2 regions of the Bacillus sp. SRL543 genome follow, and region 1 is predicted to be linked to the other one. Evidence: riboswitches for the same ligand, from Rfam matches in the RefSeq annotation. Region 1 holds a riboswitch; the other holds the start of a gene.
The links. Region 1 has a riboswitch for lysine ahead of AC4E8B_RS24780 (transporter substrate-binding domain-containing protein). Riboswitches for the same ligand answer to the same signal wherever they lie in the genome.

Region 1 (4,410 bases):
TTAACCTGGCCAACTACACAATTGTTCAAGACATTATGATTGTTGAAGAGGTTGAACTGCTGGAATACCATTCCTAAGTTCTGGCGGTAAGCAAAAATGTCATGCTTGTCGTCCAGGATATTTTCGCCATTATAAATGATCTGGCCGCCGCTCGGCTTTTCCAGCAGGTTGATGCAGCGAAGGAGGGTCGATTTCCCGGATCCCGAGGAGCCGATGATCGTGACCACCTCTCCTTTCTTTACCGAAAAATCGATGTCCTTCAATACAAGATTCGTGCCGAAGGATTTGCTTAAGTGCTGAACTTCAATGACTTTTTCCATGTTCGCTCCCCCTTCCCTTACAGATTGTTTTCACCTTTGCCCAGCAGATCGAAATTGTCAGGCCCGTCTAATTTCCGCTCAAAATAACGCAGGATTCTCGTAACGATGAACGTCATCACAAAATAAATGACGCATGCCACAAAGAATGACTCGAAATACCTGAAATTATTCCCCGCGACTGATTTGGTCATGAAATATAATTCCGATACGGAAATGACGTTCAGGACGGAAGTGTCCTTGATATTGATGACAAAGTGGTTGCCTGTTGCCGGCAAGATATTGCGGATGACCTGCGGGAGCACGACATTCCACATCGTCTGGTAATGGTTCATCCCGATTGCCTGGGCTGCCTCAAACTGCCCTTTATCAATGGAGACGATTCCGCCGCGGACGATTTCTGCCATATAGGCCCCCGTATTGATCGATACAACAATGATGGCTGCGGCCAGGACATTGATATCAATGCCAAATGCCAAAGCGGAGCCATAATAAATGACCATCGCCTGGACGATCATCGGTGTCCCGCGGAAAAATTCGATATATACCGAAAGGATGAAATTAATCACCTTCAGCATGATTTTCTTAGGCCCGCGCTCTGGTGCAGGAATGGTGCGGACCACTCCTGCCAGCAAGCCGATGCCGGCGCCGATAATGGTGCCGATCAGGGAAATAAGAAGTGTTATCCCCGCTCCGCGAAGGAACATTGGCCAGTTTTCCGAGACGATTCTAACGATCCATTCGAAGCTCATCTTTCTCCCCCTCTGTATTCATCATAAAACCGACTGTAAGCGTACAGCCGGTTTTATGCAGTCTTATTGTGCAGCTGGTTGATTCTGGATCGCTTCATCCATGATAGTCGTGCGGTCTTCTTCTGAAATGCCTTTTAGGATCTCGTTGATTTTCTCTGTCAGTTCACTGCCTTTTTCAAGCCCGACAGCGATTGCTGTATCATCCTCTGACGTTTCGAATCCTTCTTCAAAATCAACCATTGCAAAGTTGTCGTTCGCAGCAGAAGCACTGACTGCTTCAGGACGTTCGGATACGTATCCATCAATGATTCCTGATTCAAGGGCAACCCTCATCGCCGGGAAATTGTCCATCGCTGTTTCTTTGGATACACCATCAATCTGGTCGATCACAGAATAGTGGAATGTATTCAATTGAGCTGTGATTTTAGCATCTTTAAAGTCTTTGAGGCTAGTAGCGTTTTCGTAATCCCCGCCTTTTTTTACAACCATAACAAGCTGGGAATTATAATAGTTGTCTGAGAAGTCGATTGTCTCTTTTCGTTCTGCCGTTGGCGACATCCCTGCAATGATGGCATCGATTTTCCCTGACGTCAGCGCCGGCACAAGGCCGTCCCATTCTGTCTTAACGATTTCTAATTCCTTTCCAAGCCCATCAGCAATCTTCTTTGCGATTTCAACATCATAACCGCCTGCATATTCAGCAGAGCCTTTGATTTTCACACCGCCATTGGCATCATCTTTCTGCGTCCAGTTGAACGGAGCATAGCCAGCCTCCAGGCCAACCTTGAACGTATCGCTTTCTGATGAATCTGAACCTGAACTTGTGCTTGATCCGCAGCCGGCCAGCAAAAGGACTGCCGAAAGCATAAATACTAAAAATAATGAAGCTTTTTTCATGTTTTCTCCCCCTATATTTGTATGATGAGAACAAAATAAAAACGACCTAAGATTAACTTAGGTCGTTATATACATATGCCCATAAGTCCTCTTTATTTCCCTAAATGAGATAGCACAACTCAACAAGCCGGGAAGCTCATTGAGACAGTCCTGCAGCTCTTAACTGCAGACCCAGCAGGCAATACTGAGATATATATGCCCGCTTCGGCGATATTTCCTTCTCCCTAGCATCATCGCTTCTCAAGCTCCGCTAAAGACTGTTAAACACCGCGCCTCTACCTCACCAGTAAAGTGAGGTCTTATTTAATTTTCTCTAATAGTCTACAATTATATAATTCATCTGTCAATCCTTCGTCCCGGGCATTATGTCAGGCATGATTTTCCCATCGGACAGGCAGGCCTTTTTCTAAAACCTCTTCATCTCTAAAAAAACATCCTCCGGATCAGGCAGCTCCGCTGTCCAGCCGGCAGGCATCCTGACAAAGACATGAGGATGGCACATGACTTGAACGACGCAGGAAGCTGCCATTATGTACATTCACTTTCAATCTGTTAACTTCCATTGCATTGTGCCCGTAAAGCAGTGAAGCCCTCAAAACTTTTTAAGTGACGCAGACAGAAAAAGAGCCGGGATCATCCCCGGCTCTTGCCTCATTAATCTAAGTCTTCGATTGAATCAGCTTCCACATAAGAAGGAACGACAAGTCCTGTTTTTGCACCTTCAAGGTTTTCACCAAGGCGTTCCATATCGTCGCCATACTGATCAAGATAATCTTTATGTGTCAGCGGCAGCCAGGCAGCAACGGTCGCATCTGCATCACCATTGGCCACAGCCGTGAACATTGGACCGGCATCCAATTGGACCATTTCTACATTATATCCGATGCTTTCCAGCACTTTCGCCACAACATTGGTACTGGCAATCTCAGAATCCCAGGCTACATATGAAAGGGAAATGTCTTCTCCGCTTACTTCTTCTGCACCTTTTGTCCACTCGGCTACTTTATCGCTATTGTCTTTCACCCAGTTGTCAGCCGCTTCCGCAGGGTCTGTTCCCTCTTGAATTTCAACCATGACTTTACCGATATCATCATTCGTCCAGAAGAACTGGTCAAGCACTTTGTAGGCACTTGGCTGGTCAGCTTCCAGGCCTTTGCGTGTAAAGGTTTCAATCTTCTCGGCCTCACCGTAGACCCCTTTAGGATCTTCCAGGTATTTCAGGTCATACTTGGCGAACATCCAGTGCGGCGTCCAGCCAGTTACAATGATAGGCTCTTCATCTTTAATGGCATTGTCCAGCTCAGCGGCCATGGCAGCTGAAGATGACTCAACCAGTGTGTAATCTTTCAAATTATCATACTCTTCCAGTGCTTTATTAGTAGCGGACATGATTCCGGCACCAGGCTCGATGCCCGTGATTTTGTAATCCACACCATCACCGATTGTGCTGCTTTCCTTTGAATCGTCAGACTCATTCCCGCAGGCAGCCAATCCGACAGATAATGCAAGGATTGAAGCCAACCCGGCTATACGCAATTTTTTCATGTTTCTTCCCCCTTAGTTTTTAGTGATTCTTATATTTTGAGAAATCCGGTCAAGGATAATTGCCAGGATGACAATGACAAGACCAGCTTCAAAACCTACACCAACTTTTAATTGAGTCACGGCACGGTACACATCTGCACCCAATCCCGGCGCACCTACAAGGGATGCGATAACAACCATGGATAGAGCAAGCATGATGCTTTGGTTGATCCCGGCCATGATTGTATTCATTGCCAGCGGCAGCTGGACCTTGAATAGTTTCTGGCTTGGCGTTGAGCCAAAGGCATCTGATGCTTCTACAAGATCCTCCGGCACCTGCCTGATTCCGAGATTAGTCAATCGGATCGTTGGCGGCATCGAGAAGATGACGGAAGCGATGATTCCCGGTACAACCCCTATCCCAAAGAAGATGATGGCCGGTATCAAATAAACAAAGGCAGGCATCGTCTGCATAAAGTCCAGAATCGGCGTGATGATTTTCTGTGCGCGATCGCTTTGTGAAATCCAGATTCCAATCGGGACCCCTATGAGAATGGATATAATGACCGATGCCAAAACAAGCGCAAGCGTATCGATCGTACCATCCCAGTAGCCGAGATTATCAATCAGCAATAACCCAATAGCAGTAAACAACGCTATCGTCCAGCGGCTGACCCACCATGCCAGGGCAGCAAATATTAAAATCAGCAATAAAGTCGGGATCGATTCCAGGATCATGACAAAGAATTGGACAACCGCACCAATTGCATCAGTCATAACGTCAAAGAACGGACCCAGTATGTCTTTAATCCAGCTGACAGCACTATCCACCCAGCTGGCTAACGGAAGCTTCGGCAAGAATGTCATATGCTCTCCACCTCATTTCCTTCAGCTTCTGCATTCAGGTCCGTTTCAAGCCC
Region 2 (4,410 bases), 1.2 Mb from region 1:
GATGGCCCCGGTTCTAAGAGCCGGGGTTTTGTTATGTATCATCCTGCCTTATGTCTCTGTTGCCGGGGATCAGATGCCTTGAATGAATATGTTGACGTGATCCAATGGAGTTTCTATAATAGTAATCTTGCCCTCATTTCTTTTTTTTGCTTTTTTCCTTCAGTTTTTTTTATTAAAATGGAAGGGCAACATTTTAATAATACTGCAGCGCATTGCGTGTATATAGATTGACTTTGCCCCGGGGGTGAATACATGAATGAAAGAATTAAGAATAAGCTGATGCTGCTGCCGGATCAGCCTGGCTGCTACCTTATGAAGGACAGGCAGGAAACCGTGATCTATGTTGGGAAGGCGAAGGTGCTGAAAAATCGTGTCCGCTCCTACTTCACCGGTTCGCATGACGGCAAAACGCTCCGCCTTGTAAATGAAATAGAAGATTTTGAATATATTGTTACATCATCGGATATGGAAGCCCTTATCCTTGAAATGAACCTGATCAAAAAATATGACCCAAAATACAATGTCATGCTGAAGGATGACAAAAGCTACCCGTTCATCAAGCTGACAGCTGAACGCCATCCAAGGCTGATCACAACCCGGAATGTCAAGAAAGACAAAGGGAAGTACTTTGGGCCATATCCGAATGTCCAGGCGGCAAATGAAACGAAAAAGCTGCTTGACCGGATCTATCCGCTTAGAAAGTGTACCACCCTCCCTGACAGGGTGTGCCTTTACTATCATATGGGCCAGTGCCTGGCGCCATGCGTTAAGCCTGTCAGCGAAAAGCAGTACAAAGATATTGTCGATGAGATTGCACGGTTTTTGAACGGCGGCTACAAAGACATCAAGAAAGAGCTTACGGTGAAAATGACGGCTGCAGCAGAGGAACTGGATTTTGAGAGGGCGAAGGAACTGAGGGACCAGATTGCCCATATTGAAGCGACAATGGAAAAACAGAAAATGACATCGACCGATTTTACTGACCGTGATGTATTCGGCTTTGCCGTTGATAAAGGCTGGATGTGCGTCCAGGTCTTCTTTATCAGGCAGGGTAAGCTGATTGAAAGAGATGTTTCGCTGTTCCCGGTGTACGGAGAGCCGGAGGAAGAAATGCTCACATTCATGGGCCAGTTCTATACAAAGGCAAACCACTTCAAGCCGCGTGAAATCCTGGTGCCGGATTCTATCAACGAAGAAATGGCAGAAAAGCTCCTGGAAGTTAAGGTGCTCAAACCGCAGCGCGGCCAAAAGAAAGATCTTGTCAAGCTTGCTGGGAAAAATGCCGGGATCGCCCTTCAGGAGAAGTTCTCCCTCATAGAAAGGGATGAGGAAAGGACCATCAAAGCGGTTGAAAATCTTGGCCGGCAGCTGGGCATTTATACGCCGCACCGGATTGAAGCCTTTGATAATTCGAATATCCAGGGAACGGACCCGGTTTCCGCCATGATCGTATTCATTGACGGCAAGCCGGAAAAGCGTGAATACAGAAAATATAAGATCAAGACAGTCAAGGGACCGGATGATTATGAATCCATGCGCGAGGCTGTCAGGAGGCGGTACACCAGGGTGCTGAAAGAAGGTCTGCCCATTCCGGATCTTATTATTGTCGACGGCGGGAAAGGCCATATTGAATCCGTAAGGGATGTGCTTGAAAATGAGCTGGGGCTTGATATCCCGATATCCGGCCTTGCCAAGGATGAGAAGCACAAGACTTCCCAGCTTTTATATGGAAATCCGCTGGAGATCATTCCGCTTGAGCGGAACAGCCAGGAGTTTTATCTGCTGCAGCGGATCCAGGATGAGGTTCACCGATTTGCCATCACCTTCCACCGCCAGCTCCGGGGAAAAAGCGCCTTCCAATCACTATTGGATGACATTCCGGGAATTGGGGAAAAGAGGAAGAAGCTGCTATTGAAAACCTTCGGATCCGTGAAAAAAATGAAGGAAGCCGGATTGGATGAATTCACAGCTGTCGGAATTCCAGCGAATGTCGCTCAGGAATTAAAGAATAAATTATCTGAATAGCATTGATATCAAAAAAGGGCTATGTTATAATGGTCTCAACTTTATAGCAATATCACTTTATAGCATTAAAGTGAAGGTAGAGGTGCAAACTTCATCAGTAAAAGCTTAGAGAAAGATGAGTTTCTATGAAAAGCTTTGAAAGGGAATGTTTGCCGAAGAAAAGAAAGTCTCATTTCTTTCTTTTCTGGTCCTGTATTGAATAAATACCGGATTGTCAAGACAGTGCCGTCTTGGAGAGCTATCTCACTGTGTGGGCATATTATATATGTATTCTAAACACAGCAATGAGATGGTCATTCTCATTGCTTTTTTGTGTTCAAATAAGCAATGGATGGCCTCTCTTTTAAATGTCAGGCGGCCGGAAACACGATATCCAGATGAAAGAAGGAGAAACGATGGGATTAATTGTCCAGAAATTCGGAGGGACTTCTGTTGGCAGCACAGAAAGAATCTTGAATGCAGCAGAGCGCGCAATTGAAGAAAAAAATAGAGGCAACGATGTGGTTGTCGTTGTATCTGCAATGGGTAAAACGACTGACCAGCTTGTCGGCCTGGCCAGGGAAATTTCAGCTGCGCCAAGCAAGCGTGAAATGGATATGCTCCTGACTACAGGGGAGCAGGTGACAATCAGCCTTTTTAGCATGGCTTTGAATGAGAAGGGCTATGAAAGCATCTCCTTCACTGGCTGGCAGGCGGGGGTAGAGACGGAGGCTGTGCATGGGAACGCAAGGATTGTACATATCGATCCGGAGAAAATCCAGAACCAGCTTAATCAAGGCAGGATCGTCGTTGTTGCCGGCTTCCAGGGAGTAACTGAGGACGGGAGCATAAGCACGCTGGGACGCGGGGGATCGGATACAACTGCAGTGGCGCTGGCAGCAGCGCTTAAAGCGGATAAGTGCGATATTTATACAGATGTGACAGGAGTTTATACGACTGATCCGCGCTATGTAAAAGGAGCGAGGAAGCTGCAGTCCGTTTCCTATGATGAAATGCTGGAGCTTGCGAATCTCGGGGCAGGGGTGCTTCACCCGAGGGCAGTTGAATTTGCCAAAAACTATGAAGTGCCGCTTGAAGTAAGATCAAGCACTGAAAGGGAAAGAGGAACGATCATTGAGGAGGAGCCAACAATGGAAGAAAATTTAGTTGTACGGGGAGTAGCATTTGAAAATGCGATTACTAAGATAGCAATCCTTGGGCTGGAGGACACCCTGAAGGGCCTGTCGACTGTCTTCACGACGCTTGCTGCCCATCATATCAATGTAGATATCATCATTCAGAGCGTGGCCGAAGGGCAGACAGGAAGCCTGTCTTTCTCAATTAAAAATGATGATTTGGAAGAGACGCTAAAAGTGCTGGAAAATAATCGGGATACACTGAAATATGACCGGATCGAATCAGAATCAGGACTTGCAAAAGTGTCTATCGTCGGTTCGGGCATGGTGTCGAATCCTGGGGTGGCAGCAGAGATGTTTGAGGTGCTTTCTTCAAATGGGATTCAGGTCAAGATGGTCAGCACTTCTGAGATCAAGGTATCGACCGTCATCGGTGACAGCTTTATGGTTAAAGCGGTGGAAGCCCTCCACGAAGCGTTCGAACTGTCAGGCACCCCGGCGAGGAGCCTTTAAATCAAAAAGATGGCAGATGCGCAGGGCTGCATCCAAGAAGAATTCTCTTCCCGGGTGCGGGCCCCGCATCATGCCATCTCTTCTTTTGTGCTGCTTCAGCGGTCCTTCCCTTAGAGCGGGCTGATGCGGTCTCTTTTATCCCACTTTACTGTGAAAAGGACAAGGCCGCCCCTTTTTTTGGGATGTTCAAAGGCTTCTGACAGCAGTTCCTTTTGAGATTCCAGCTGCTGTGCAAGAAAACCGGCTTCGAGCTGGAAGGTGCAGTCCGGGTTTTCCTTAAAGCGCCTGGCAAAAAGCGGGCTGGAAAGCTGGAGCTCCACTTCGCTCCTTTTTTCTTCTTTTACAGCAAGATTTCCCCAGCCGGCGCTTTCAAAAAATTCAATGACTGCTTCCATTGTTTGGAGCGGGTATTTCCTGGCCAGCCTTTTGCCGGCCCAATATAGGATTTCGGCTGCATCCTTGCCCAGCATATCTGAAAGAACGTCTTCCCTTATCAATTCATAGCCGAAAGCAGGGACGGTTTCCGGCCCGTGCCCGGCCTTTGTTTCTGCGGATGTCATATTGCTCAATCGTCTCCCCTCTTTCTATGATTCTATTATATACAATCCGGATAAGAATAAAGCACAGATTCAAGAAAAAACAGCTCAAGACCTATAAGAAAAAAATGCTATTTCAATATATTCTCCTATACATGCGGAATCATAGCCAGAGAGTGGATTTTCGTTCTTTATATAATATCAATATATTTTAAAAATTT

Region 2: linked by a shared signal. The riboswitch ahead of AC4E8B_RS18775 (aspartate kinase) and the one ahead of AC4E8B_RS24780 (transporter substrate-binding domain-containing protein) in region 1 are both predicted to bind lysine.

The regions. Positions count from the first base shown of each region.
Region 1 is NZ_OZ481794.1:4,863,682-4,868,091, forward strand. It holds gene AC4E8B_RS24770 (amino acid ABC transporter ATP-binding protein) at 1-320, opposite strand, end outside; gene AC4E8B_RS24775 (amino acid ABC transporter permease) at 338-1,069, opposite strand; gene AC4E8B_RS24780 (transporter substrate-binding domain-containing protein) at 1,133-1,966, opposite strand; lysine riboswitch at 2,069-2,252, opposite strand; gene AC4E8B_RS24785 (glycine betaine ABC transporter substrate-binding protein) at 2,621-3,511, opposite strand; gene AC4E8B_RS24790 (ABC transporter permease) at 3,524-4,357, opposite strand; gene proV (glycine betaine/L-proline ABC transporter ATP-binding protein ProV) at 4,354-4,410, opposite strand, start outside.
Region 2 is NZ_OZ481794.1:3,667,609-3,672,018, reverse strand. It holds gene uvrC (excinuclease ABC subunit UvrC) at 253-2,025, shown strand; lysine riboswitch at 2,095-2,274, shown strand; gene AC4E8B_RS18775 (aspartate kinase) at 2,421-3,653, shown strand; gene AC4E8B_RS18770 (YslB family protein) at 3,764-4,213, opposite strand.